4 regions of the Janthinobacterium sp. EB271-G4-3-2 genome follow, and region 4 is predicted to be linked to each of the others. Evidence: predicted binding sites of a transcription regulator. Region 4 holds the regulator's gene; each other region holds the start of a gene.
The links. Region 4 encodes FNR, which switches genes on or off when oxygen is low (the NO sensors DNR and NnrR bind a similar motif). Its sites were predicted from a motif close to TTGATNNNNATCAA; they were not measured.
Positions count from the first base shown of each region.

Region 1: the regulator FNR is predicted to act here: its motif matches at 3,057-3,070, upstream of IGS55_RS02635 (serine protein kinase).
Region 2: the regulator FNR is predicted to act here: its motif matches at 1,727-1,740, upstream of IGS55_RS08430 (universal stress protein).
Region 3: the regulator FNR is predicted to act here: its motif matches at 1,614-1,627, upstream of IGS55_RS15285 (OmpW/AlkL family protein).

Region 1 is NZ_JACYMG010000001.1:630,939-636,151, reverse strand. It holds gene IGS55_RS02650 (catalase) at 1-1,233, shown strand, start outside; gene IGS55_RS02645 (hypothetical protein) at 1,320-1,652, opposite strand; gene IGS55_RS02640 (S1 family peptidase) at 1,819-3,000, opposite strand; gene IGS55_RS02635 (serine protein kinase) at 3,257-5,212, shown strand.
Region 2 is NZ_JACYMG010000003.1:129,412-134,624, forward strand. It holds gene IGS55_RS08420 (chemotaxis protein CheA) at 1-497, opposite strand, end outside; gene IGS55_RS08425 (protein phosphatase CheZ) at 497-1,354, opposite strand; gene IGS55_RS08430 (universal stress protein) at 1,822-2,289, shown strand; gene IGS55_RS08435 (response regulator) at 2,444-3,088, shown strand; gene IGS55_RS08440 (Crp/Fnr family transcriptional regulator) at 3,426-4,232, shown strand; gene hemP (hemin uptake protein HemP) at 4,484-4,681, shown strand; gene IGS55_RS08450 (hypothetical protein) at 4,767-5,093, shown strand; gene IGS55_RS08455 (DUF2325 domain-containing protein) at 5,132-5,213, shown strand, end outside.
Region 3 is NZ_JACYMG010000006.1:283,236-288,448, reverse strand. It holds gene IGS55_RS15300 (NAD(P)H-dependent oxidoreductase) at 1-388, opposite strand, end outside; gene IGS55_RS15295 (MerR family transcriptional regulator) at 448-813, opposite strand; gene fur (ferric iron uptake transcriptional regulator) at 895-1,335, opposite strand; gene IGS55_RS15285 (OmpW/AlkL family protein) at 1,693-2,310, shown strand; gene IGS55_RS15280 (MetQ/NlpA family ABC transporter substrate-binding protein) at 2,389-3,216, opposite strand; gene IGS55_RS15275 (methionine ABC transporter permease) at 3,242-3,916, opposite strand; gene IGS55_RS15270 (methionine ABC transporter ATP-binding protein) at 3,909-4,718, opposite strand; gene IGS55_RS15265 (YbaN family protein) at 5,043-5,213, opposite strand, start outside.
Region 4 is NZ_JACYMG010000004.1:63,956-69,168, reverse strand. It holds gene IGS55_RS10525 (response regulator) at 1-2,826, opposite strand, end outside; gene fnr (fumarate/nitrate reduction transcriptional regulator Fnr) at 3,066-3,824, shown strand; gene IGS55_RS10515 (FixH family protein) at 3,828-4,352, opposite strand; gene ccoG (cytochrome c oxidase accessory protein CcoG) at 4,455-5,213, opposite strand, start outside.

The sequences.
Region 1 (5,213 bases), on a different contig from region 4:
ACGCGCTACACGCGGGCAAAAATCTTCGGTGAAGTGGGCAAGAAAACGCCGATGTTCGCGCGCTTTTCCACGGTGGCCGGCGAACGGGGCGCGGCGGACGCGGAACGCGATATCCGCGGCTTCGCCCTGAAGTTCTACACGGAAGAAGGCAACTGGGACCTGGTCGGCAACAACACGCCCGTCTTCTTCATGCGCGACCCTTTGAAATTTCCCGATTTGAATCACGCCATCAAGCGCGACCCGCGCACCGGCTTGCGCAGCGCCAACAGCAACTGGGATTTCTGGACTTCGCTGCCCGAAGCCCTGCACCAGGTCACGGTGGTGATGAGCGACCGTGGCTTGCCGCGCAGCTTCCGCCACATGCATGGCTTCGGCAGCCATACTTTCAGCTTCCTGAATGCGCAAAACGAGCGTTTCTGGGTCAAATTCACCTTGAAAACCCAGCAAGGGATTCAAAACCTGACGGACGCCGAAGCGGAAGAACTGGTCGGCAAGGACCGCGAAAGCTCGCACCGCGACCTGTACGAAAGCATCGAAAACAAGGATTTCCCCCGCTGGACCCTGTACGTGCAGATCATGCCGGAAAAAGAGGCAGGCACGTATCACCTCAATCCGTTCGACCTGTCGAAAGTATGGCCGCACGGCGACTATCCGCTGATCGAAGTGGGCGTGCTGGAACTGAACCGCAATGCCGACAACCACTTTGCGGAAGTGGAACAGGCGGCCTTCAACCCGGCCAACGTGGTGCCAGGCATCAGCTTTTCGCCGGACAAGATGCTGCAAGGCCGCTTGTTCTCGTATGGCGACGCGCAGCGCTACCGCCTCGGCGTCAACCACAGCCATATCCCTGTCAACGCGCCGAAATGCCCGTTCCACAGCTACCACCGCGACGGCCAGATGCGGGTCGACGGCAACATGGGCGGCACCCTGGGCTATGAACCGAACAGCGAGCAGGAATGGGCCGAGCAGCCCGACTTCCGCGAACCGCCATTGAGCCTGGAAGGTGCGGCCGACCACTGGAACCACCGCGTTGACGAGGATTACTATTCGCAGCCGCGCGCCCTGTTCCGCCTGATGACCGCGGCGCAGCAGCAAGCCTTGTTCGACAACACGGCGCGCGCCATCTCGGGCGCGTCGGAGCAAGTCAAGCAACGCCACATCGGCAACTGCACCCTGTGCGATCCCGCCTATGGCGCGGGCGTGGCCGAAGCGATCGGCCGCCTGAGCAAGTAAGGCAAGCTGAGAAACGATGCGGAAGACCTGGCAACAGGCCTTCCGCCGCAGCGATCCACGGCAAGGCGGCCAGGCCCGCTTGCTGTCTACCAGCGCTGGATATCGATCTGGCCCGTGATGCTCGTTTCCACCGGATAACCCTCGACCTGAGACGGCACGCGCCGCTTGACGGACGAGTCGCGCAGATACACGACGAGCGCATCCTTGCCCACGGCCGTGTGCCCCACGCTGACGCCTTCCACGCCGTCGATGGCCATCAGCGCCCGTTCGTTGCGCCGCTTTGCCGCTTCCAGGCGGCCCTGGGGCGCGGCATGGGCGTACTGGTCCATGCCCTGTCCAGGAGTTTCATCCGGCAAATACGGCATGGCGGCGTCCTCGAAGACGCCATACGGCGATTGTGCGAATTTACTGTTTGACATGACCAACCCTCCTGATGCCCTCATGATACACCCGGCCATCGGACGCCGCAGCGCCGTTCGCCGGGCACATGGCTGCGGCCGCTCATACCATCATCATCGTGCAAAAAACAGCGTTATACAAGGACGAGGCGACGCGACGCCAGCGCCGCGCCGTCTCCTCGAGCGTTCAAGTATACAAATTGATGTCGAGCGCCACCACCACCCGCCGCATCTGGTTGGCAAAGGTGATGTTATTGCCGCCGGCAAACAGCAGGCCGACGGGATTGCGCTGCTGGTTCCACGTCCAGATGGACGAGCCGGAATCGCCGCCCGCGCTGAACGCCCCGCTCACGCCCGTGATGGCGATCTGGTCCTGGAACAGCGCGATCCTGCCGCCGCCGTAATTGACGTTGATGGTGGCGCCCAGGCCTGTGATACGGCCTTGCGTCAATTGCGTCGTGCGGCCGGACTTGCCGACCATCATCCCCAGCGCGGGCGCCACCAGTGCATTGCTGATGCGGAAGTACGCGGGCACGCCGCCGCTCAGATAGACCAGTTCGGGACGCACCCTGTCTGGCCAGGCCCAGCCGGTGGCGCAATCGACGAAATTGACGCCGCCGCTGAAATTGATGGGCACGAAACGTTCGAGCACGGCCACCTGGTCTTGCGGGCAGCGGCCGCCGTCGATGGGGCCAGGCTGCACGATGCAGTCGTTGAACACGCCGCCGTTGGAATTGGCCAGCACGTGATTATTGCTAAGAATCATCAAGCGGCTATTGCGCGGCGCGCTGCGCCCGACGGCCAGGCAGCCGATGGTGCCGGCCGTGATGCGGAAATGCCCGACCGACACGCCGCCCGGCGCCGGGCGCAAGCGGAAACGGTGCGGCTGCGCATCGATCACGCCCGTGACGACGATATTGACGGGCACCCTGTCGCTGGACACGGCGCGCACGCCCATCGCGCCCACGATGGCGGCCTTGGCGCGGTCGACGGAAGTGGGTTCGGCCACGTACAGGGTCAGGGCCGGCAAGCCCGGCTCGCCGGACGAGCTGTCGCTGGCGCCCTCGCCCAGGCCGATGGATACGCCCTGGATATTGCCGCCGTCGCTGAAGGCATCGGCCGCGCGCACGCCGCCCGCCTGGGAGATGGACTGGCGCATGCCGTCTTCGATGCTGCGCTTGATTTCCAGCAATTCCATGCTGACGCCGCTCAAGGCGTCGGGCATGTCCGAGACGGACGCGCTCTCGATCGTATTGTCGTCTTCGCCGGGGACGGCAAATTGGCCGACGGCCTCTTCATCGTCCGCGCTTTGTCCCCTGCCGCTGCCGCCAGGCGGGGCGCTGAAACCGTTCTCGTTGCCGATCATCATGCTCTCCTCGTGGGTCATTCCGAAACACCAGTGTGGGCTGGCCGCGCGGGCCGGTATTGATCTGGATTGAATGGTGCCGACACGCGGATGCCTTGGCCCAACGGGGGCAGCGAGGATAAAAATAGTTCCCTCGTCAAGGTTGAGCGAGATCAGGCGTGTGGGCAGAGGCGGCGCCGTATACTTGGCTGGCAGACTGGAATTGGGTCTGCTCCACGGCAGCAACGGTATGGATGGGGGAACAATGACGAGCCCTGGTATGACACGCCAATCCGACGACGCGCCTGCGGACCAACATGCCGGTTTTATGCACGGCATGGCGGCCTGGGCGGAAAAACACCGCATCAGTCCCTGGCGCGGCAGTTTTGCCGACTTCATCGAGCAGATCCTGCCCGGCCGCGTGGCCCTGTTGACACGCAGCGCGCACCAGTACCTGTGGGACATGATGCGCTGGAACGGCCAGACGGACGATGCCGGACGTTTCCGCTGCCGCCTGTTCGACGACGAGCTGTTCGGCATCGACGAGGCGATCGACCGGGTCGCCGCCTATTTCAAGGCGGCCGCCGCCGGCTCCGAAGTGGGCCGGCGCATGCTGCTGTTGCTGGGCCCGCCGTCGGGCGGCAAGTCGACCATGGTGATCCTGCTCAAGCGGGGGCTGGAAGAATACAGCCACAGCAGCGAAGGCGCGCTGTACGGCATCGCCGGCTGCCCCGTGCACGAATCGCCGCTGCATCTGGTGCCGCACAGCATGCGCGCCGACTTTCGCGCCAGCTATGATGCCGAGCTGCACGGCGAACTGTGCCCCCATTGCCGCGCCCGCCTGGAAGAACAATATGCGGGCGACTTCCTGCGCATGCCCGTCGAGCGCATCCACCTGTCCGAAGCGGGCCGCTGCGGCATCGGCACGTATGCGCCGCACGATCCCACCACGGCCGACTTGGCCGACCTCGTGGGTTCCGTCGACCTGTCGAAAGTGGCGCAGTACGGCGACGAAGGCGATCCGCGCGCCTGGTCGTGGTCCGGCGCCGTGTATGCGGCCAGCCGCGGCATGCTGGAAATGATCGAAATCCTCAAGGTCAAGCGGGAATTCCTCTATTTACTACTAACCCTGACGCAGGAAAAAAATGTCAAGGTGTCGCGCTTTCCCCTGATTTACCTCGACGAGACCATCCTCGCGCACACGAATCTGGCCGAATTTCGCAAATTCCTGCAAGAAAGCGAAAACGAGGCCTTGCTCGACCGCATGGTCATCGTGCAAGTGCCGTATACGCTCAATTACCGCGAAGAAGCGCGCATATACCGCAAGCTGATCCAGGCGGCCGCGCCCGCCTTCCGCGATGTGCACCTCGATCCGCACGTGCTGCATGCGGCGGCCGTGTTTGCCATCCTCAGCCGCTTGCCCGAGGGCGACGACAAGGAAGCCGAACTGGTCAAGAAACTGCGCGTATACGCCGACGAAGACGTCGACGACTTGCAGCATGCCGACATCCGCCGCCTGCGCGAACGCGACAAGGCGCCCGACGAGGGCCTGTCGGGCGTATCGCCCCGTTTCGTCATCAATGCCCTGTCGCACGCCATCATTTCCGCCCAGCGCAACAGCCTGTCCACCATGGACGTGCTGCTGGCCCTGAAAGACGGCATCGAAAACGATGCGCGCATCGAACCGCGGCGCAAGCGCAAGTGGGTCGATTACCTGGTGCTCACGCGCAAGGATTTCTATAACCGCTGGGTCAAGGCCGACGTGCACAAGGCCCTGTTCGTGTCGTTCGAGCAGGAAGCGCAAGACTTGCTGAACAAATATCTCGATGAAGTCGAAGCCATGCTCGACAATCGTCAAATCCGCGACCCCATTACCAGCGAAGAACGCCGTCCCGACGAGCGCTTCCTGCGCGCCGTGGAAGAGAAAATCCACATCAGCGACTCGGGCAAGCAATCGTTCCGCCAAGAAGTGGTACGCAAGGCCATGAGCGCCTTCAAGCGGGGCGAGGCGTTTGGCCTGGGCAGCCATGCGCAACTGCACGACGCCGTCCAGCAATATCTGTTCGAGCAGCGGCGCGACGTGCTGCGCCTGGTGGGCTCGGCCAAGCGGCCCGATGACGACGTGCGGGCCAGGATCTCCGCCGTCGAGCAGCGCCTGGTCGACGAATATGGCTATGACGCCCACAGCGCGCGCGAAGCGCTCAACTACGTGACCACCTTGCTGGCGCAGGAATAAC
Region 2 (5,213 bases), on a different contig from region 4:
GCGCCGGCAGTGGCAACGGCGGCGGCCGGCGCGGCCACAACAACTTCGGCAACCTCGGCAACGGGAGCGGCCACTTCCGCCACGGCGGCGGCTGGCGCAGGCGCGTCCATGCCCTTGCCTTCGATGGCATTCGTCAGGATGTGTTCCAGCTCTTCCGGCATGGCCGGCAAGCTTTCCGGCGCGGCGCCATTCGCCAGCTCCGTCAGCTGGCCGGCCACGAAACCGGACGCTTGCAGCGCCGCCTCGATGGCGATCGGGGTCACGGGCGCGGCGCCCGTGCGCAAGGCATCGAACAGGTTTTCCGTCAGATGGCAGGCCGCCACCAGCGCGGGCAAGCCCATGAAGCCGGCGCCGCCCTTGATGGTGTGGAAGGAACGAAACACGGCATTCAGTGTTTCCTTGTTGTCAGGATCGCGCTCGAGGCGCAACAAGTGCTCTTCAACATTAACCGCAAGATCCATCGCCTCAACGACGAAATCCTTGAGCATATCGTCCATTAGAATCCCAAATCCGCAAGAAGGTCGTCTACATTATCCTGGTCCAGCGCCACCGACGGCACGGACGGGCCCTGCATCAGCGGCACCGGCTTTTGCGCCAGTTTCTCGCGCACTTCGGCCGGTGCGTTGTCGCGCAGCAGCTGGGCCAGTTCGTTTTCCACCGTCTTGGTGATGTTGACCACTTTTTTGATCAGCTGGCCCGTGATGTCCTGGAAGTCCTGCGCCATCATGATTTCCAGCAAGCGCGCTTTCTCCGCTTCCGTTGCCTCGGCAACGGCTTGCGCGAACTGGCGCGAGTCGCCGGCCAGCGCCTTGAATTCTTCCAGGCTCAGCTTGCCGTCGAACAGGGCCGTCCAGCGGCCGTCCATGTCCTTGGCCTTCTTCGACAGCACATCCTGCGCCGGCATGCCTTCGTCGAGCGTGTTCAGAACCTTGTTGGCAGCCTGTTCCGTCAGGGTGGCGACATATTCCAGGCGGTCCTGGGCGTCGACGATCTGCGACGACGCTTCCGTCAATGCCTTGTCGTAGCCCAGTTCGCGCAGCGAATCGTGCAGCAGGCGCACGATGCCGCCCAGGCGCTCGAACATCGGCTTGTCGGACTGGTCGACGGGATCGGCCGCGTCGCCAGGCGCGTCGGCGCCGGCAGCGGGCGCCGCTTCCGGCGCGGCTGGCGTTTCTGCCGCGGCGGCTGCCGGCACGGCGGCGCTGGCCGACACGGAGTCGAACAGCGCGTCGAAATCGTCCTCCGCGATCACGGCGGGAGCGGGCGCGGCGGCAGGCGCGGGCTGAGCCGCGGCCGCACTTTGCGCAGATACTTCATCGAATAATGCGTCGAAATCATCAGCGGCGTTGGTCATATCCCTGCTTCTCCATAATTTGTCAAAATTCCGCCTGAACTGTGCGTTTTACAGACTGATACCCACAATTTCTCGATTAAGATGATTTGAGGCAATACCGCTGCGATGGTGCGAGTGTAGCAGGGCGCCGCCCTGTTGGTAAATCTCAAAACGCGCTTCCTGGTGCAAAGCTGGCCCACAAGAGCTTTTCCACCGGGAAATAAGTGTTCCTGCTGTTGTATTTTGAAATACTACCATTGGCGTGCGTGCAAGACCACGCGCCGTACAAGAAATCCTGCTTCCGGGCGCCCGCGCAACAGCGCAGTATGGACATCGTTACAGCTAAAACACGATCTTTCTGCCAATGTTGTCTATACTGAAGGTGCAGTTGTATTGATAATTATCAAGTCTTTACATGAATACAATGCTGCCGCCGCGTCTACAATAAGAGGCGTTGCGCGCGCTCAGTCATCGCCAAAGGACCTGCCATGTATAAGAAAATTCTGATCGCCACGGACGGCTCCACCGTCTCCAACTTGACGGCCTGTGCCGGCGTTGCCTTTGCCGAACAGATGCACGCCGACATCCTTGCCGTGTACGTGGCGCCCGAATACCAGTACCCGGTATACATCGAGATCATTCCGCCAAGCTACCCCAGCGAGGAGGAATATCGCATCGCCATGCGCAAGGCGGGCGCCGACCACTGGCAGCCCATCCTCGACGCAGCCGCCAAGCGGGGTCTGGAAGCGACGGGCTTGACGGCCTTTTCCGACAGCCCCGCCCTGAAAATCGTGGAAGTGGCGCAATTGCAGCATTGCGACCTGATTTTCATGGGCTCGCATGGCCGTAGCGGCTGGGGGCAATTGCTGCTGGGCAGCGTCACCAACAAGGTGCTGTCGCACTCGAAATTGCCGGTACTCGTGCATAGGCTGATCAAGGAGCCACCGTCGGAATAAGGGGTCACATGGCCATGGAGGCCGCCGTTGCCGGCACATTAAGAAAAAGGCAAATTTCGGCCGCGTCAGTTAAAATGGCAACGTTTCTCGTTTCTCAACATTTGATTGTCCGGTGACGGACAGAGCAGATTTCACGCATCCAGATTGCCCGCCTATGATACGTATTGTGATTGCCGACGACCACACCATCATGCGAGAAGGATTGAAGCGCATCCTTGACGGCGCGCCGGACATCGATATCGTGGGTGAAGCCATCGACGGCTTTGAAGTACTCAACCACGTACGCCAGGGCGGTTTCGACCTGCTGCTGCTCGACCTGTCGATGCCGGGCCGCAGCGGCGTCGACCTGATCCGGCAAATCCGCAGCGAAGCGCCGAAGCTGGCCATCCTGATCCTCACCATGCATGAGGAGGAACAATATGCGGTGCGCGCCATCCGCGCCGGCGCGCAAGGCTATCTGACCAAGGAAAGCGCGGGTACCCAGCTCGTGGGCGCCATCCACAAGGTGGCGTCGGGACGTCCGTATATCAGCGCCGAGGTGGCGGAGCAACTCGTGCTCAACATCATGATGCCAAATGAAAGTTTGCTGCACAAACAGTTGTCGGACCGCGAGTTCGAAGTCTTTTCCCTGCTGGTGGCGGGCAAGTCGATCACGGAAATTGCCAACAATCTGCACCTGAGCGTCAAGACGGTGAGTACGCACAAGACGCGCATCATGCAAAAGATGGGCATGAGTTCGTTGTCGGAAATGGTCCAGTACGCCGTGGCGCACCGCCTCTTATCCCCCTTCAAGACTTGAGCACGGCGGCGCGCGCACGCGCGTCGACCGTAGGAACAATCCTACCTCAGCTACCACAGCTCCTACTGCCATATTCAGCCACTGCTGATATTAATTGGATACGGTTGTTGGCATACTGAAACCAGTAATCAAGTTGCTGGGAAGTTATTTCATCACACAGCAAGTCGTCAGCGAATTGAGCTTTATCTGCCTGGACGCGCGCCGCCCCTTCCCTGCCCGCCGTCCTGCGCACCCTGTTATTCAACTCTGAACTACCTGTCACCAGGAGATGAACATGCTGTCCACGCAAACGCCCGAAACCCGCGCCGCCTCCCCATCGCTGGCCCCCTCCTCCCCGATGGAAGCAGGGCGCCAGCGCCAGGGGCGGCTCTGGTCGAACCTGAAGGAGGTGTGCGACCTGCTGCATATCTCCAGCGCCTGCACCATCGCCGCCGACGAACTGCTGTTCCAGCATGTGCAATTCAAGACGGGCCAGCGCGTGCACACCATCGGCCAGCCGTTCGACACCCTGTACATCGTCAATTCGGGCTTCCTGAAAACCGTGCTCATCGATGAATTCGGCAATGAACAAGTACTGAGCTTTCCCATGAAGGGCGACATGCTGGGCGTTGACGGCATCCACTCGCGCCATTACTCCTCGGAAGCGGTGGCCCTATCCGACTGCGACCTGATCCTGCTGCCGTTCAAGAAGCTGACGGCGCTGGGACGTGTCCACCTGGAACTGGAAAACGTCATGTACGGCGTGATGAGCCGCGAACTGGTGCGCGAGCAGGCGATGATCGGCATGCTGGGCGCCTTGAGTGCCGAAGCCCGCGTGGCGCGCTTCCTCGTTTCGCTGGCCGACCGCTTCGCGCAGATGGGTTACTCGAGCAAGCTGTTCAACCTGCGCATGACGCGCCATGAAATCGGCAGCTACCTGGGCCTGACCCTGGAAACGGTGAGCCGCACCCTGTCCGCCTTCAATGAAATCGGCCTGATCTCGGTTGACCAGCGCACCATCGGCATCAAGGATCCGGACGCCCTGAAAACACTGCGCCGCCTGCCGCCTTCGCGCTCGCGCGCCAAGCAGCTGGCCGCCGCCAAGCTCAAGGCCGACACCACCGCCGCGGCGGCCGCCTCGGCCCAATTGCTGGCCACGATTTAACGCCATCCCGCTTTCTTCCAGCTTGGCACAGGCTTGACCCGGCCAAGGCGCGCACCGCCTTGCCGGGTCTTTTTTGCCGCCACCGCCCCTCCACGCCGCGCCAGCGGCCGCCTTTGAACGACCTCGTCGGCCAAGGCGTCGCGCTGCCATAAAAAAGCGCAGGTTCCACACAAATAAGCCTTGCTTTTCGGGCCACATTCAACAATAATGCAAATACGAATCATTCTCAACTGAGATAAAGAAAGCCCAACATGCAAAGCTCAAAACCAGCCTTGATCCAGGATGCCGCTACTGCCCACGTCCGTCCTCCCGTCAGCATGGCCCAGCCGGCGCGCCGCATCACCAGCGAAGCCCTGTTGCAGCAGGGCCGCGAAGTGGAGATTGAACACAGCGGCAAGATCTATCGCCTGCGCGTCACCCAATTGAACAAGCTGATCCTGACTGCCTGAAGCAGCACGGCAGCCAGTCACCACACTCGCCAGCCAGTCGCGCCCCGTGCGCGCAGCCAGCCAAACCACCGCACAGGAGTGTTTGATGGCGCACGACCGACCTTCCCCGATGTTTTCTTCCCCGCAAGGCCAACAGCCTGAGTTGCTGCTCTCGGCCGTGCTGCACCTGATGTCACACTATCATGCGGGCAGTCCCTGCGAGAAACTGGCCGGTGTCATCGAACGCCATCTGCAAGCGCTGGCCGGCTCGCCCGGCCTGAGTCCCGTGCTGCAAGCAACTTGCCAGCAACTGTCCCAGCAATGGGCCACCTTGGTGGCGCTGCACCAGCCCACGCCGCCGAAGACCACCTTGCTGGATCGCCTGGCACGCATGCTGAGCGCCAGGCGCCCCGCTTCGCCCCTGCCGCAATAGTTCTCTTCAACATTTCCACCGCCCAACAGGATACCGCCATGTGTGACAAAGACCAGTCCCTGCCCGTCATCAGCAATTGCGCCCACGCCGACACGGAAACGGCGGCGCTCGCTTCGCGCC
Region 3 (5,213 bases), on a different contig from region 4:
GCTGGGCCGTGCGGCCCAACAGCAGCTGCGCCGGGAAAGCCTTGCCCGGGCGATATTTGAAGGCAAAGCCGGGCAGGAAGACGCGGTCGACAAAGCCCTTCAGCAGGGCCGGCGCGCCGCCCCACCAGATCGGGTAGGCGAACACCAGGTGTTCGGCCCAGCTGATGGCTTCCTGCGCCGCCAGCAAGTCCGCTTCCAGCGGCTGCACCTGGCGGTAGCCTTCGTGCAGGATGGGGTCGAAATCGAGCTGGCCCAGGCGCAGTTCGCGCACGGTGTGGCCTTCGCTGCGGGCCGTGGCGGCGTAAGCATCGGCCAGGGCGGCGCAAAAGCTGTCGCTGGACGGGTGGCCGAGGAGTATCAAAATGCGCTTGGGTGTCGTCTTGGTCATGATGCAGGCTGTCCGTTAAAGAAGAGCTTGCATGCTAAAGCCTGCCCCTGGGGGCAGAGTCAAGCGGCCTCTTGTGCGCGCTGGCGTGCCAGACAGTCGCCGATTTCCGTGTCGATGTCGGCCAATTGCGCATCGAGCTGGCGCAGGCGGGCGATATCCCGCTGTACCTGCGCGCGCTTGGCGGCGATGTGCCGCGACAGGGCCGCCCAGTCGGTATCGTCGCCGGCCAGGACGGGCAGCAGTTCGGCCAGGCGGAAGCCCAGGACTTGCGCCTGGCGTATCAGCTTGACCTGCGCCAGGTCTTGCTGCGTGTAGACGCGATAGGCGCCGGAACGGCGCACGTCGCCCAGCAAGCCCAGCGCTTCATAGTGGCGCAAGGCCTTGGGCGAGGTGCCCGCCAGGCGGGCGATTTCTCCGATGTACATGCTTGTTCTTGTCCTTTTATCGAGTCACGGCGCACGCAGTGTAGCGCAGGCGGGCCGCCTGGCGCTAGCTTGTGTGCTGCCTCAGGACGCTTTGCGCGGCGGGACTTTCTTCGCCGTGCATTCGGCGCAGGTGCCGTACAGCGACAGCGCATGCTCATGCAGCACGAAGCCCCGTTCGGCGGCGATTTCATTCTGGCGCAGTTCGATGCCTTCATCGACGAATTCGTCGACCTTGCCGCAGCCCGTGCAGACCAGGTGGTCGTGGTGCTGGCCTTCGTTCAGTTCGAAGACGGCGTGGCCCGATTCGAAGTGGCGGCGAAACAGAATGCCCGCTTCGGCAAATTGCATCAGCACGCGGTAGATGGTAGCCAGGCCCACGTCGATCTTTTCGGCCAACAAGAGTTTGTAGACATCGTCCGCGCTCAGGTGCTTGATCGTGCCTTCTTGAAACAGCTGCAGAATCCGCAAGCGGGGGATGGTCACTTTCAAGCCCGATTCACGCAGTTCCCTCAATATATCCATGTCTCCCATTCCTTTTGTAATCGCTGAGCGAGGTCATTCATTATATCGCAAATGATAATCATTACTATTCTCATTTGTATCGTGCGAACTGGAAATATTATGCTGGCTAGCTGACCTGCCAACCAGTGACATCGGCGCAAGTAGTGATTGCGTGGCGGGCAACATATGCCGGCATTGCGCGCCGAAATGGAGGCCATGCAAGCGGTCACGCTGCATTGCCGCATTTTCTTGACCTGGGCAAAGGAAAAAATGCCTCTAGTGATGCCATCTAGCACTATTTGATGTGGATCAAAGTTTTTGTTGCAGCGCACTCTTAGACTTCGCAGCGTTACTTAACGACAAAAAGAGGGAACTAGAATGAAAAAGTCCGCAACTGCAGCAGCAATCGTCCTGGCCGCCATCGGCGCATTCGCCGGCAACGCAATGGCACAGGAAAGCCCATGGCTGGTCCGTGCCCGCGCCGTGCACCTCGATCCGGCCAACAAATCCACGCCGGTCTTTGGCACTGGCGCATCGGACACGATCCATGTCAGCAGCAAGACGATTCCCGAAATTGATATTTCGTATTTCTTCACCCCGAACATCGCTGCCGAGCTGATCCTGACGTATCCGCAAAAGCATGACGTCACCTTGTCCGGCACGAAGATCGGTACCTTCAAGCATTTGCCGCCGACCCTGTCGCTGCAATACCACTTCATGCCTGAAAAACAGTTCAGCCCTTACGTGGGTGCCGGCATCAACTACACGAATATCTCGGACGTGAAATTGCTGAACGGCGCCGGCCGTCTGGAACATGACAGCTGGGGCTACTCGCTGCAAGCCGGTGTCGATTACAAACTGGACAAAAACTGGTCGCTGAACTTCGACATCAAGAAAGTGCAGATCCGCAGCGACGTACTGGCCGGCGGCGCCAAGATCAGCGAAGTCAAGGTTGATCCTGTCCTGATCGGCGTAGGCGTGGGCTACCGCTTCTAAATAGTGATGGCGCCCGCAAGGCGCGGACAATAAAAAAGGACGGCCTTGGCCGTCCTTTTTACGTTTGGTGCACGCCGTTTATTTTTTCAGCGTCTTTTCCAGCGCCAGCTGGTAGTCCGTTTTTTCGTAGCCGGCCAGGTATTTGTTCGTCGCGTCGAGGAAGGCGCGCGAGCGGTAGGCCGCTTCCAGGTCCTTCACCCATGGTTTACCCTTGTCGGCCGTGCGGATGGCGACCAGGTTGATATAGCTGTCCGAGATTTTTTCCACGGCGAGGGCCGAGGTCAGCTTCATGCCGGCGGCCAGGGCGAAGTTACCGTTCACAAAGGCGTAGTCGGCATCGGCCAGCGAACGTGGCAGCTGCGCCGCTTCCAGCGGCACCAGTTTCAGCTTCTTCGGGTTGTCCAGCACGTCGCGCTCGGACGCGCGCAGCGGGTCGACGTTCGGTTTGAGCTTGATCCAGCCCATCTTGGCCAGCATCACCAGCGCGCGCGCCTGGTTGGTCGGGTCGTTCGGCATGGTGATGGTGGCGCCGTTCTTCACGTCGGCCAGCGTTTTTTGCTTGCCGCCGTACAGGCCGATCGGCATGGTCGGCACGGTGATCAATGAGCTCAATGGCAGCTTGTTATCGGTGGCGAACTTGGTCAGGTAGACGATGTGCTGGAACACGTTGGCGTCCAGCGACCCTTCGGCCAGCGCGTAGTTCGGCTGCACATAGTCGTTGAATTCCACGATCTTGACCTTGTAGCCCTGTTTTTCCAGGATAGGCTTGATGCCCAGCTTCAGCTGGTCCGAATAGGGGCCGGAGCTGGTACCGATGACGAGTTCTTTCGGGTCCTTGGCGTGGGCGGCGGTGGCGAAGGCCAGGCTGGCGGCGGCCAGGAGCAAATTACGGCGAAGGTGGTTCATGCAGGTCCTTGTTTCTGAATTTGAATTATCGTTTGTCGAGGCGCTTGGCGATGCGCGTGCCGGCGAACTGGATGGTTTGCACCAGCACGATCAGGATGGCTACGGTGGCGACCATGATGTCCGTCTCGAAGCGGTAGTAGCCGTAACGGATGGCCAGGTCGCCGATGCCGCCGCCGCCCACCACGCCGGCCACGGCTGAATACGACAGGAAGCTGATCGACAGCACGGTCAGCGCCAGCACGAGGCCGGAGCGCGCTTCGACCAGCAGCACGCGGAAGATGATCTGCATTTCCGACGCGCCCATGGCGTGCGCCGCTTCGATCACGCCGCGCGGCACTTCGCGCAGGTTCTGTTCCACCAGGCGTGCCAGGTAGGGAATGGCGGCGAACGACAGCGGCACGCTGGCCGCCAGCGGGCCGATCGAGGTGCCCGCGATGATGCGCGTAAACGGCGTCAGGGCGACCAGCAAAATGATGAACGGGAAGCTGCGCACGGTGTTCACCAGCCAGCCGAGAATCGTCGACAGCGGGCGGTTTTCCAGCGACTGGCCTTCCGAGACGAGGAACAGCAAGATGCCCAGCGGGCCGCCGACCAGGATGGCGGCCGTGAGACCGATGCCCAGCATCGTCATGGTCTGGCCCAGCGCCACCCAGATTTCCGGCAGCAGGTTGATGACGTTATTGATCGATTCTTCAAACATGTGTTGCATCCTTCCATGCGGTGGCTTCAAACGCCTCGGTGCCGTAATACGCCAGCTCGCGTCCCAGCGCCGTCTTGCGCGGGGTGGCCGTGTCGCTCAAATCGAATTGTTCGGCGATGGCGCCTTTTTCCACGACGGCCACGCGGTTGCAGATGGCGCCCAGCACCGACAGTTCATGGCTGACGATGACGATGGTCACACCCAGGCGCGCATTGATGTCGCGCAGGGTGTCGAGCAGGGCGCGCGTCGTTTCCGCGTCCAGCGCGGACGTCGGCTCGTCGCACAGCAGCACGTCGGGATGGCTGGCCAGGGCGCGGGCAATCGCCACGCGCTGCTTCTGCCCGCCGGACAATTGCGCCGGATAGCTGTGCAGCTTGTCGGACAGGCCGACAAGCGCCAGGCATTCCTCGACTCTGGCGGCGATCTGCTCGCCCTTGGTCGTGCCATGGATTTTCAGGGGAAAGGCGACATTGTCGAACACGCTGGCGTTTTGCAGCAGATTGAACTGCTGGAAAATCATGCCGATATTCTGGCGCGCGTCGCGCAATTCGCTCTTGCCCAGGCGTGTCAGTTCGCGCCCGGCCACGGTAATGGTGCCGCTGTCAGGACGCTCAAGCAGGTTAATCAGGCGCAGCAAGGTCGATTTGCCGGCGCCGCTCTTGCCGATCAGGCCGAAAATATCACCGGGATAGACTTCCAGCGTGACCGATTTGACCGCGTGGAATTGTTCGCCTTTGGGCAGCGCGAAGGTCTTGTTCGCGCCATCGATGCGAATCACCGGCGTACGGTGTGGTGTGGTCATGCAGTGTTTCCTTTTTTATTGGACCGTGACAGGCGCGCTTGCAGGGGCCAAATCGCCCAGCCTGTTACGTCGGTTGCGTAGTATACCTCCGATCGTGTTATTACTCCTACGACAGAATCTTGCTTTGAATATGCAAATAATGTCTATGTGCCTGTTTGCTGGTTGAAAAAGCGGGAAAGCGGCGTTCTTGCCGAATTTAATCACGTGGACGGGGGCGGGGGAGCCGTATCTTGGTGAAAAGTTCGCCGCTCTCCGCGGATGCATCGCAGTGCTTTTATGTGCAGTTCAGCTCACTTGCCGTTTTTTGAATGCGGGCAGGGCGGTTTACTGCCCGCCATTGCCCTCTTCCCGGGCAGATTCTGCCCCGCTGGCGGCAGGGCCGCCTTCCGGGCGCCGCAGCAGGTAGACGAGGACGGCGATTTCCATGGCGCCCACCAGTGCGATGACCCACCACGGCGGGTGGCCCAGGCACATGGCGACAAAGCCGATGGCCAT
Region 4 (5,213 bases):
CGTCATGCCCTTGTTCAGCGCGTCTTCGACCATGCGCCGCAGCACGCCGCGCCCCTTCGCGTCGCGTCCCATCACGCGCATCAGCGGCGCCATGGAAAACACTTCCTCGTCGGCGACGCGCACCGGCTCGGCCGTTTGCACTTGCGGGCGCTTGGGCAGGTGGCGCAGGATGACTTCCATCATCTCTTCCACCACGACAGGCTTGGCGATGAAGTCGCTGATGCCGGCCGTCATGCAGCGCTCGCGCTCGGACGCCAGCACGCCGGCCGTCATGGCGATCACGGGCAGGCTCAGGCGCAGTTCCGTGCGGATGATGTGGGTGGCGCTGAAACCGTCCATGACGGGCATCTGCATGTCCATCAGCACGATGTCGTAGCGCAGCGCTTCCGTGCGCAGCCGTTCCACGGCCTGCAAGCCGTCGCCGACGACGTCGAGGGTGGCGCCCATGTGTTCGAGGATGCCGCGCGCCACGGCCTGGTTCAAATGATTGTCTTCCACCAGCAGGAAATGCACGCCGGCCAGTTGCGTGCCCAGCGGCTGGTGCAGGATGCGCTGCTCGCCGCCGTCGTTCTTCGTGATCAGGGCCTGATGCAGGGCATCGAACAGGCTCGAACCCGTGATCGGCTTCATCAGCACGACGTCGGCCTCGGCCGCGCTGGAGATTTCCTCGAGGTGGTTGCGGGCGAAGGCGTTGACCATCACCACGATGGGCTGCCGCTGGCCGCTGGCCGCCTGGCGGATGGCCTTCGCCGTGGCCAGGCCGTCCATGACGGGCATGTGCCAGTCGGCCAGCACCACGTCGTACGGCTGCTGCTGCGCCAGGCGTTCGCGGTACAGTTCGATGGCGGCAAAGCCGGAGTCGACTTCATCGGCCAGCCACCCCCACGCCTCGATCAGCTTGACGATCAGTTCGCGCGTGGTGCGGTTATCGTCCGCCACCAGCAGGCGCAGCTGGCCCAGCGTGGGCGTGCGCCGCGTTTCGGCCGGCTGCGCCAGCATCTCGAACGGCACGCTGAACCAGAAGCGGCTGCCCTTGCCTTCGCTGCTGGCGACGGCGATGTCGCCGCCCATCATGTGGATCAGCTGCTTGCTGATGGCCAGGCCCAGGCCCGTGCCGCCGAAGCGCCGCGTGATGCTCTGGTCGCCCTGTGAAAACGCGGCAAACAGTTGTTGTTGCTGCAGTTCCGTCATGCCGATGCCCGTGTCGCGCACTTCGAAGCGCAGCCAGGCGCGGCCGTTCTCGCTCTCGGCCAGGCTGACGGCCACCACCACTTCGCCGCTCTCGGTAAATTTGATGGCGTTGCCGGCCAGGTTGACGAGGATTTGCTGCAGGCGCTGGGTGTCGCCCACGAGGCGCCGCGGCACGTCGGGCTCGACGGAGATGGCCAGTTCCAGTTCCTTTTCGCCCGCATTCATCGTCATCGTCGTGGCCAGGGTATTCATGACTTCGTCGAGGTCGAATTCGACGGGCGACAGTTCCATGCGGCGTGCCTCGATCTTCGAATAATCGAGCACGTCGTTGAGGATGCCCAGCAGCGACTGGCCCGCCACGCGCACCATGGTCAGATACTTGCGCTGTTCCGTATCGAGCTTGGTATTGCCCAGCAAATACACCATGCCCAGCACGGCATTGAGGGGCGTGCGGATTTCATGGCTCATGTTGGCCACGAAATCGCTCTTCGCGCGGTTGGCGGCCTCGGCCCGGTCGCGTTCCTGCTCCAGTTCCGCCGCGCGCGATTCAAGTTCCTGCTGCAGGCGGTCGCGCTCGCTCATCAGGCCGTTGAACGCTTCCGTCAGTTCGCCGATCTCGTCGCGCTGCTGCACCGGCACGGGGGTGAAACGGCTGCCGCTGGTACGCAGGGCCAGCAGGGTGTCGCGCAGGCGCACCAGCGGCGACAGCAGGCGCACGGTGACCCAGCCCAGCACGGCTGCGGCCAGCAGCGAAGCGAGGATGCTCCACAGCACCAGCCGGTACAGCACGCCATCGAACGGTTCGAAGGCATCCGCCAAGGGCAGCGAGGTGGCCAGCAGCCAGTTCACCGATTTCAGGCGCTTGAAGCTGTTGACGGCCGTGATGCCGCGGCTGTTGGTGCTGACCATGCTGCCTTCGCCATCTTCCTTCAGCAGCTGGGTCGTCGTCAGGTTGGCGTTCGGCTGGCGCGGCTGCAGCAAACGGCTGGTATCGGGATGCAGCACATAGCGCGGCACGGCGCCGCGCGTGAGGATGAAGTAATAGCCGCTCTTGCCGATCTTTTCCGAGCGCAGACGCCCCAGCAGATTGTCCTTGTACAGGCGCAGCACGCCGATCACCACGCCGGCCACCTGGCCATCGGCGGCCAGCACGGGCGCCACCATCTGCACGATGGGCATGCCGCTCGATTTGCCGAGCATCGGTTCGGTGATCATGGGCTGGCGCGTGCGCAGCACGGTCTGGAAATACTCGCGCTCGGCGACGTTGATGCCCGTGCGCCCCGCCACTTCCGGCATGTCGGCCACGACGGCGCCATGCGCGTCGAGCACCAGCACGTCGTCGAACAGCACCAGCATCGAGCGGCGCGAATAGTATTCGCGCAATTGGGCTGGCTGGGCCATCAGTTCCGGCGGCTGCTGCCTGGCCGTCAGGGTGACGATCTGCAGCAGCATGCCCAGCTTGTCGTCGAGCTCGGCAGCGGTGCGGCTGATCAGGGACGACTGCTGGCTCAGCAGTACTCGGGTGAAGTCGTCGCGCATGTGCTGCACCTGTATCATGGTGACCAGCGCGATCATGGCGATCGAGGTCAGGCTGGTGGCCAGCGCGACTTTTGCTTTGATGCCGAGAGGCTTCATGATTTCCTTTTCAGTACCGGGCGGCACAGGCGGCAGATAATGCTGTCAGGAATTTTCCTATCAATACCCCAGCTTGGCAAGCGCCGCCGCACAAATGCCCCTCTCCGCATGGGCTTTTGACGATGTTGCCATATAATTAAAGTCGGAACGTCGTTTATTCAGCGAAATTGCGGTGAAATTGGCACACGGCAACCCGGTATGCAGTAAACTTGTTGTTGCATTTTCTAAAAGGTACCGACATGACTGAAGCGCTAATCACTCCAACCTTGCCCACAGTGACCGTGGAAGCGTTGCGTGCGCGATGCTCGACCTGCAGCATGCATCAATTGTGTCTGCCGATGGGCCTCGATATGGGCGACATGGACAGGCTGGACCAGATCATCGGCCGCCGCCGCAAGATCGTGCGCGGCGCCTCGCTGTTCCGCATCGGCGACTCGTTCCAGAACCTGTACGCGATCCGCCTGGGGCACTTCAAGACGTACCAGATCAATCCGGGCGGCGAGGAGCAGGTGACGGGTTTCCAGATGGCCGGCGAACTGCTGGGCATGGACGCCATCAGCGCCGACCGCCACCACTGTAATGCGGTGGCGCTCGAAGACAGCGAAGTGTGTGAAATCCCGTTTTCCAGCCTGGAACAATTGCTGGGCAATATGCCGACCCTGCTGCGGCATTTCCACCGCATGATGAGCCAGGAAATCACGCGCGAGCAAAGCGTCATGCTGTTGCTGGGCAATATGCAGGCGACGCAGCGCTTTGCCGCCTTCATCGTCAACCTGGCGTCGCGTTACGAAGCGCGCGGCTATTCGAGCAGCAAATTCCAGCTGCGCATGTCGCGCGAGGAAATCGGCAACTACCTGGGCCTGACCATCGAGAGCGTCAGCCGTTTATTGTCAAAATTCAAGAAGGAAGGCTGGCTGCGCGTCTCGAACCGCGAGATCGAGATCCTGCAGCCTGCCAAGCTGAAAGCCATTACGGCCGGTACCGACGTCTGCAAGTAAGGCTTATAACTCTTCATCCGCATGCAGCGCGATGCTGCGCTGCACGGGCCAGGTCCAGATGCCGGACAGGCGCCACTCGCGTTTGTCGTTTTCCACCAGCACTTGCCAGCGGCTGCGCTCGAGCATCGGCAGGGGCACCGAGAAATTGCCGGCCGCATCGGGCCGCACCAGCAGCTTGATATCTTTTTCAGGCAGGGTCGCATGCGCCAGGTGCAGCTGCAGCGGACCCTGATAGGCCTTGCCGAAGCTGTGCACGGAACCGGTCAGGCGCGCTGCGGCGACGTCGTACGCCAGGCTCGTATCCATGGCCAGGTCGCTGGCGATCGTGTCGCGCTTCAAATCCTGGTTGATCGCCTTGCCCTGCTTGTAATAGTCGCCCACCACCAGCGCGTCGGGCTGCGTAAACGCGATATAGCCCATGAAGCTGCCGACGACCACGGACAGGCCGGGACCGATCATCAGCAGCCATGGCCAGCGGTGCTTGTACCACGGTGCAACGGGAGGCTGCAGTTTCAGACTGTCGGACATGGTATTTCTCCTGTGTAAACGGCCAGCCCCCATGCGGGGACCGGCCTTCCTGCAACTTCGTGGCGGCGGCGAGGGCACCCGGTCCCCGTCCGCCTTTCCTTGTTAACGCGGCACGATGAAGACCGCGCTTTCACGCACATGCAGCGATGGATTGTCCAGCGATTGCAATTCGATCGCAATCTTGTTCGACCCCTTCTCGCCCACGCCGTGCGGTACGCGCAGGCGGATCGGCCAGCCCAGCGTTTCGGTCGGCTGCAAGGTCACTTCTTCGCGCGTCAGCAAGGTCAGGCCCGGCAAGCCGGAAGCGCTGATTTTAAAGTGCTGGCTTTGCTCGGACGTGTTCATGATCTGCAGGCGGTAGACGTTTTCGATCATGCCGTCTTCCACCTCGCGCCCCATCGAACCGCGGTCGCGGATCACGTCCATTTTCAGGGGGGTGCGCAGGGCCAGCGAGGTACATACGGCGATGATGATCAGGGCCAGGATGGAAGTGTAGATCAAGACGCGCGGGCGCATGGCGCGCTGGCGTATCTGCTTCGAATTGAAGTTGTTTTCCATCGCATGGTCGGTGCTGTAGCGTATCAGGCCACGCGGCCGCTCGACCTTGTCCATCACGCTGTTGCAGGCATCGACGCAGGCGGCGCAGCCGATGCATTCATACTGCAGGCCGTTGCGGATATCGATACCGGTCGGACACACCTGCACGCACAGTGTACAGTCGATGCAATCGCCCAGCTTGTCGTTGTTGCCGGCCTTCTTGCTCATGGCGCCGCGTGGTTCGCCGCGCTTGGCATCGTAGGTGATGATCAGGGTGTCCTGGTCGAACATGGCGCTCTGGAAGCGCGCGTAGGGGCACATGTA